Regions from separate parts of the Weizmannia sp. FSL W8-0676 genome, predicted to be linked through region 2. Evidence: riboswitches for the same ligand, from Rfam matches in the RefSeq annotation. Region 2 holds a riboswitch; the other holds the start of a gene.
The links. A riboswitch is a leader RNA that binds a small molecule or an ion and turns the genes downstream of it on or off. The one in region 2 is predicted to bind FMN.

Region 1 (3,519 bases), 1.6 Mb from region 2:
GCGGTTAAGTAAGGCCGGCAAACGAAAAATGTTAACCGGGCGCATCCAGCGGCACCCTGGGGGTTTTTGATACGGCCGGGAAAAACTTGAAAGATACGAGAATGTTTGAAGGAGTGGACATAAAATGGCGTTAACAGCCGGAATTGTCGGTTTGCCGAATGTCGGAAAATCGACTTTATTTAATGCGATCACAAAAGCTGGGGCCGAATCTGCGAACTATCCGTTTTGTACGATTGACCCGAATGTCGGCATGGTGGAAGTGCCGGACGAACGGCTGGAAAAATTAACAGAACTGTACCATCCGAAAAAAACGGTGCCGACCACTTTTGAATTTACGGATATTGCCGGGATCGTCAAGGGCGCGAGCAAAGGGGAAGGGCTCGGGAACAAGTTTCTTTCCCATATCCGCCAGGTGGACGCAATCTGCCATGTAGTGCGCTGTTTTGAGGACGAGAACATTACACATGTTTCCGGGAAAGTCGATCCGATTGATGATATCGAAACAATTAATCTTGAATTGATCCTGGCCGATCTTGAAACGGTGGACAAGCGTATCGGGCGTGTGGAGAAAATAGCAAAACAGAAGGATAAAGAAGCCGTTGCCGAATACGAAGTGCTGGCCAAATTAAAGGCAGCTTTTGAAGCGGAAAAACCGGCGCGGGCGGTGGAACTGACCGAAGACCAGCAAAAAATCGTCAAAGGGTTCCAGCTTTTAACGAGCAAGCCGGTTTTGTATGTGGCCAATGTCGGTGAAGACGACATTCAGGGCCCGTCCGCAAACCCGTATGTCGGGAAGGTGCGCGAATATGCCAAACAAGAAGGCGCGGAAGTGATTGTCATATGTGCCCGCATTGAAGAAGAAATTGCCGAGCTGGATGACGATGAGAAAAAAATGTTTTTAACCGAACTCGGCATCCGGGAATCCGGTCTTGACCAGCTGATTAAAGCTGCTTACAGCCTGCTTGGCCTTGCGACTTATTTTACGGCTGGGGAACCGGAAGTCCGCGCGTGGACATTCAAAAAAGGTATGAAAGCCCCGCAATGCGCAGGCATTATCCATTCCGACTTTGAAAAAGGGTTTATCCGGGCTGAAACGGTGTCGTATGAAGATTTAATCGAATATGGCAGCGTGGCAGCTGCAAGAGAAGCCGGAAAAGTGCGCCTGGAAGGAAAAGACTACGTTGTCCAGGACGGCGATGTCATGCATTTCAGGTTTAATGTATAACAGGACTTTTGGACGAATATTCGAATTGTATTGAAAAAATTCAAATCATCCGTTAAAATAAATATCAGTCGAATATTTTCCTTCGGGGCAGGGTGCAATTCCCGACCGGCGGTGATGAGGAAACTCAAAGCCCGTGACCCGTATTCTCCGGAATGCGGTGGATTTGGTGAAATTCCAAAGCCGACAGTAACAGTCTGGATGGGAGAAGGATCAGGCGTTTATTGGAACGCGTATTTCATTATGCCGTTTTGCCCCGCACATCTTCGTGCGGGTTTTTTGTTTTCACGGGTGTATGTTGGCGGAAATTGAATACAGGAGGCATGAAAGGATTGCAAAAAGAAGATTATATGCAGCTTGCACTCCAATTGGCCGAAAGTGTGGCCGGGCAGACTTCCCCGAATCCCCCGGTTGGAAGTATCGCCGTGAAAAACGGCACGATCGTCGGGATGGCGGCCCACTTAAAGGCAGGAGAAAAACATGCGGAAAGGCTTGCAGTGGAACAGGCCGGGCCGCTTGCAAAGGGCGCTGAAGTTTTTGTGACGCTGGAGCCGTGTACCCATTACGGAAAGACGCCGCCGTGCGCAGATTTTTTAATTGAAAAAGGCATCAAAAAAGTATATATCGCTGCATTGGACCCCAATCCGCTTGTCGCAGGCAAAGGAATAGAAAAGCTCAGGCAAGCCGGCGTAGAAGTGGAAACCGGGGTATTGAAGGAACAAGCGGAAAGGTTGTACCGCCCTTTTTTCCACTTTATTCAAACGAAAACACCGTTTGTCACTGTCAAAACCGCCATGACGGCAGACGGAAAAATTGCAGCTGAAACCCGTGACAGCAAATGGATCACAAGTGAAGAAGCAAGGCGTGATGCCCGCTGGTTAAGAAGCAGGCATGATGCAATACTTGTCGGCATACAAACCGTTCTCCAAGATAACCCCCTTCTCACCGCACGTTTGCCCCATTCAGGGAGAAATCCTATTCGCATTGTATTAGACACCCATTTGCGCATCCCGCCGGAAGCGAAAGTGCTAAACGGCGATGCGCCAACCATTATTTTTTGCGGAAGCGATGCACCAAAAGAAAAAGAACAATGTCTGAAGCAGCTTAATGCCGAAGTGGCCCGCATGCCGCATGCCCGCCTCTTGATCCGTGACGTGTTAGCGGCGCTCGGAAAAAAAGGCGTGATGACTTTGCTCGTCGAAGGCGGCGCGACGGTAAACAGCTCATTTTTAAAAGAAGGCGCAGTGCAGCAGTATATTTTTTACATTGCCCCGAAAGTGGTCGGCGGGCAAAACGCGCCGTCCCCTTTCGGCGGACACGGGTTTGGCAAGGTGGCCGATGCTTTGCCGCTCCGGTTTGAAAAAGTGGAACAGATCGGGCCGGATTTAAAAATTACGGCTGCCGTCCAAAAGGGGGTGCCGGAGCATGTTTACAGGAATTATTGAAGAAACCGGCATATTGAAACGCGTGGAAAGAGGCCCCCGCTCCCTTAAGCTTGCCGTACAGGCCAGGACGGTTCTTCAAGATGTGCGGCCCGGCGACAGCATTGCAGTGAACGGCGTTTGCTTAACCGTCACTTCCTATACGCAGCATGCATTTACGGCTGATGTCATGCCTGAAACATTTTTCAGCACGGCATTGGCCGGGCTGAACATCGGCAGCAAAGTCAACCTTGAACGGGCAATGGCTGCAGGCGGGCGGTTCGGCGGGCATTTTGTCACAGGGCATGTCGATGGCACCGGCACGGTCTGCTTGAAGCAAAGGATGGAAAATGCCGTGTACATGACGATTTCTGTTCCCTCCTCCCTGTCTGCCTTTCTGATCCCAAAAGGCTCGGTTGCACTCGACGGCACTTCCCTGACCGTGTTCGGGGCAGCGGGCGGGCAATTAACCGTTTCATTGGTGCCGCATACGCAGCAGCATACGATATTGCCGGAAAAAAAGATTGGCGATGCCGTGAATATTGAATGCGATATTTTGGCCAAGTACATGGCCGGGCTGTTCAGGAACGGAGAATGGGCGGAAAAAGAGACCGGCATGATGACGCTTCTGAAAGAACATGATTTTATTTAAACAAAGGGGTGAAAAACTTGTTTCATACCATTGAAGAAGCAGTAGAAGACTTAAAGCACGGAAAAGTCGTGATTGCCGTCGATGATGAAAACAGGGAAAACGAAGGTGATTTTATCGGCCTTGCGGAAAAAGCGACACCGGAAATGATCAATTTGATGGCCAAAGCAGGGCGCGGGCTGATCTGTGCACCGATTACGGCGGAAAAAGCACAGCAGCTCGATCTT
Region 2 (3,519 bases):
ATCGCGAAAGAAAAAGGAATCGGCCTCGTTTGCGAGACTTCGGACAGCGATCTTACCCTTGAAATCGATGCCGACAGGATTGAACAGGTGCTGACGAATTTAATTGATAACGCCCTCCGGCATACTTCCCCGGACGGTTACGTCAAAGTAAAAGAGGAAGAAGCCTCCGGCGGCGTATATGTACACGTCGAAGACAACGGATCCGGCATTCCGGGCGAGGATTTGCCGTTTGTATTTGAACGCTTTTACAAAGCGGATAAAGCAAGGACGCGCGGCAAATCGGGAACAGGGCTGGGCCTTGCGATTGCTAAAAACATTGTCGAAGGGCATGGCGGCCGGATCTTTGTCAAAAGCAAATTAGGGGAAGGGACCACCTTTTCATTTTTCCTTCCAAAAAAAGGCTGACCTCTGCGCCGGGTCTGCCTTTTTTTGTATATTTTCCCGTTTTTTTGCGCATCTTAGAAGATGGCTTTGCTTGAAACGGAATTGAAAAAACGAAAATGGGGTGGATCAATTGCCGGCATACATCAAAATATGCCTTTTCGTTTCATTGGCAGCTGCATGCCTGGGGGTTGCCTGTTCGGCAAATGGCGTGTCCGCGTCCGGGCCGGATATCCATGAAGCGACAAAAGACTGGATTTTTCCGGCGGCAGGGACGATCTCCGACACATTTAACACAAGATACGGCACACATAAAGGGCTTGATATTGCCGGAAGATACCGCGCAAAAATATTCAGCGCCCAAGAAGGTACCGTTACCCGTTCCTATTTGTCCGCATCCTACGGCCATGTTGTTTTTATCCGCCATCCGTCCGGTTATGAAACGGTTTACGCCCATCTTGCCGGAAGGGCAGTCAGAGCGGGGCAGCATGTTGAAAAAGGAAAGGTGGTCGGCTATATGGGTTCGACCGGCCATTCAACTGGTATCCATCTTCATTTTGAAGTGCATAACGGGCCATGGACGCCGGATAAGAAAAACGCCATTGACCCGTTTTTGATCTTCGGACCAGGCGCGCCGGGCCAGACGGTTTCCGCCAATGCCCATGATCCTTACGGGGTTTTTGATGCTTCCGCCGTTCCTCAGCCTGGATCTTACACTGTGAAAAAAGGCGACACGCTCTGGAACATTGCCCTCCATTTTCATACGAGCGTGGGCAGGCTGAAAAGCTGGAACAAATTGCGGTCGGACCGGATTATGGCCGGCCAGGTGCTGAAAATAATAAATGAATGAAAGTGGTGCGGAATGCTTCACAAAATGGCAGCCGGCATGTATAATAAGCTTGTAATCAAAATTTCATACGATTTATCTTCGGGGCTGGGTGAGATTCCCGACCGGCGGTGATAAGGCAGTTGCCTTTCAGTCCGCGAGCCGGATTTCCGGCAGGATTTGGTGAAATTCCAAAACCGACAGTATAGTCTGGATGGGAGAAGATAAAGGTTGCCAGTGTTTAATGACGCGTTAAACGCTTATTTGGACTCGCCTATTACAAAGCCCCCGGCATTTTGTCAGGGGCTTTTCATTTTGGTCCGCGGCACCTTTCTTCCTTTGATGATAAATCGGTCACAAGGAGAGAGGAAGTTTAAATGAAGAAATGGGATGTAAAGCAATTCGTTGCGGTCGCGTTGCTCAGTGCTCTGGCTTTTATGCTGATGTTTATTAAATTTCCGGTTCCGCCTTTTCCATCGTTTTTAACAGTGGATTTCAGCGACATTCCGGTATTGGTGGCAGCCCTTCTTTACGGGCCAATGGCTTCTGTTGTAGCGGAACTGGTCAAAAATATCCTGAATTATTTATCGCTCGGCAGTGAAGCAGGGGTACCGATCGGAAATGTGGCAAACTTTTTTGCAGGGATGCTGTTCGTCCTGCCGACATATCTCATTTACAAACGGATGCGGACAAAAAAGGGCATGACTGTAGGTCTAGTCACTGGCACGGTATCCATGTCGGTATGTATGAGCATTTTAAATTATTTCGTCATTTTACCGGCTTACCTGTACTTCATGAACTTTTCGGTCGGGAATGTAAAAGCGTATATTGTGGCGGGCGTGCTGCCTTTTAATCTTGTGAAAGGCCTCATCGTGACGGTTTTGTTTATGCTCATGTTTACAAAAATGAAAAATTGGATTGACAAAGCATCCGCCATTGGGGGAAAAAGAATATGAAAAAAAGCAGGCTCAAACGGCCTGCTTTTTTTCATTCGTATTTTAACGGATCGCCATCAAAAGGCTTGTCGGAAACTTTAATCGATTCTGTCGGGCATCCTTCAAAGGCATCCATCAGGTCATCTTCCAATATTTCCGGGACTTCCGCAATGCCTTTATTATCATCCAAAATGACGAAAGAGAGCCCTTCATCATCATAGTCGAAAATATCAGGAGCGCTGGCGGAACAAGCGCCGCAAGCGATGCATGTATCTTTGTCTACGATTGTAAACTTTGCCATTTTGATTCCTCCTCGCTGTTCAATCACGGCAGAAAAGAAAAACGGGCAGCCTCGTAATGCGCAAGGAGGCATGCCGATGTTTCTCCTTCATTTTAAAACTCTTTTTTTCTTATTTCAATAGCGGGCTCCGCGGGGTTCGTGAAACCTGTCGAATCAATGAAAAAAATGGTAAACAAATCGCCGGTTTCCATGTTAAAATAGAACCAACCCCCGATTTTTCCTTGCACTTTCCCCTTTTTTCAGCAAAAGAACAGGAGAGGATTCAGATGCCTTTTTTACAGGCTGTATTGCTGGATTGCTTCAGCAACCTGAATGGAGAACGCACCCCTTATGCTGTTTTTCATCTATTAAACGGCAAAAAATCAGCACAGACGATCCAGGATTCCCATTTTTTCAAGATTGGCAGGCTCTTTCAAACGTTTCCATTTATTTCTCGTGAGGCTTTCACACGCGAAGTAGAAGCCCTTTTAAAGGCCGGGTTGCTGCAAAAAAGCGGCCCGGATGCCTGCGTGGTCACAGAAAAAGGTGCTGCCCTGCTTTTGGCAACCGGCAGGATGGAAGAACGGTTTCCTTACCTGGACGGCTTGAAATACCAGGATTCGGCAAATCTGTTTTGGAAAAGACTGAATCTCATCACCCAGGCCGTATCCAACTTAGTGTATGGAAATAAAGTATATTATCCGGTTCAAAGGGACCCGGCTCTGCAGGCTTGGGCAAAAAACTGGCTGAAACAGCATACAAAAAGCAGGATTGCGTTAGCGGAGCATCTGTACCGTGAATTTTACAGCCTGTTTTCCGGCAGCCCGCCGGAAAAGCCTGAAATTTTTGTCCTCCGGTTGACGGGTGCGGGCCGGATCGGATATACAATCACGCAGGCTGCCTCCGCCCTGCACCTTGATCCTGTGGAGTACTGGTATCGATATTTGCATTTGCTTCATTTTATGGTCCGGCGCATCCTGGGAGATCCTGAAACATTCTGGTATTTATACCAAATGCTTCATGATGTGCAAAAGGCCCTGCCGCTGACCCGGTCTGCCTTGGTGACATTCGGCTTCTTGAAGCAAGGGAAAACGATT

Region 1: linked by a shared signal. The riboswitch ahead of ribD (bifunctional diaminohydroxyphosphoribosylaminopyrimidine deaminase/5-amino-6-(5-phosphoribosylamino)uracil reductase RibD) and the one ahead of NST20_RS08360 (ECF transporter S component) in region 2 are both predicted to bind FMN.

The regions. Positions count from the first base shown of each region.
Region 1 covers NZ_CP151954.1:3,302,112-3,305,630, reverse strand. Annotated here, with positions in the region: gene ychF (redox-regulated ATPase YchF) at 125-1,225, shown strand; FMN riboswitch at 1,300-1,439, shown strand; gene ribD (bifunctional diaminohydroxyphosphoribosylaminopyrimidine deaminase/5-amino-6-(5-phosphoribosylamino)uracil reductase RibD) at 1,546-2,667, shown strand; gene NST20_RS16150 (riboflavin synthase) at 2,648-3,295, shown strand; gene NST20_RS16145 (bifunctional 3,4-dihydroxy-2-butanone-4-phosphate synthase/GTP cyclohydrolase II) at 3,313-3,519, shown strand, end outside.
Region 2 covers NZ_CP151954.1:1,711,408-1,714,926, reverse strand. Annotated here, with positions in the region: gene NST20_RS08370 (ATP-binding protein) at 1-405, shown strand, start outside; gene NST20_RS08365 (peptidoglycan DD-metalloendopeptidase family protein) at 515-1,231, shown strand; FMN riboswitch at 1,302-1,437, shown strand; gene NST20_RS08360 (ECF transporter S component) at 1,585-2,163, shown strand; gene NST20_RS08355 (ferredoxin) at 2,195-2,443, opposite strand; gene NST20_RS08350 (helix-turn-helix domain-containing protein) at 2,710-3,519, shown strand, end outside.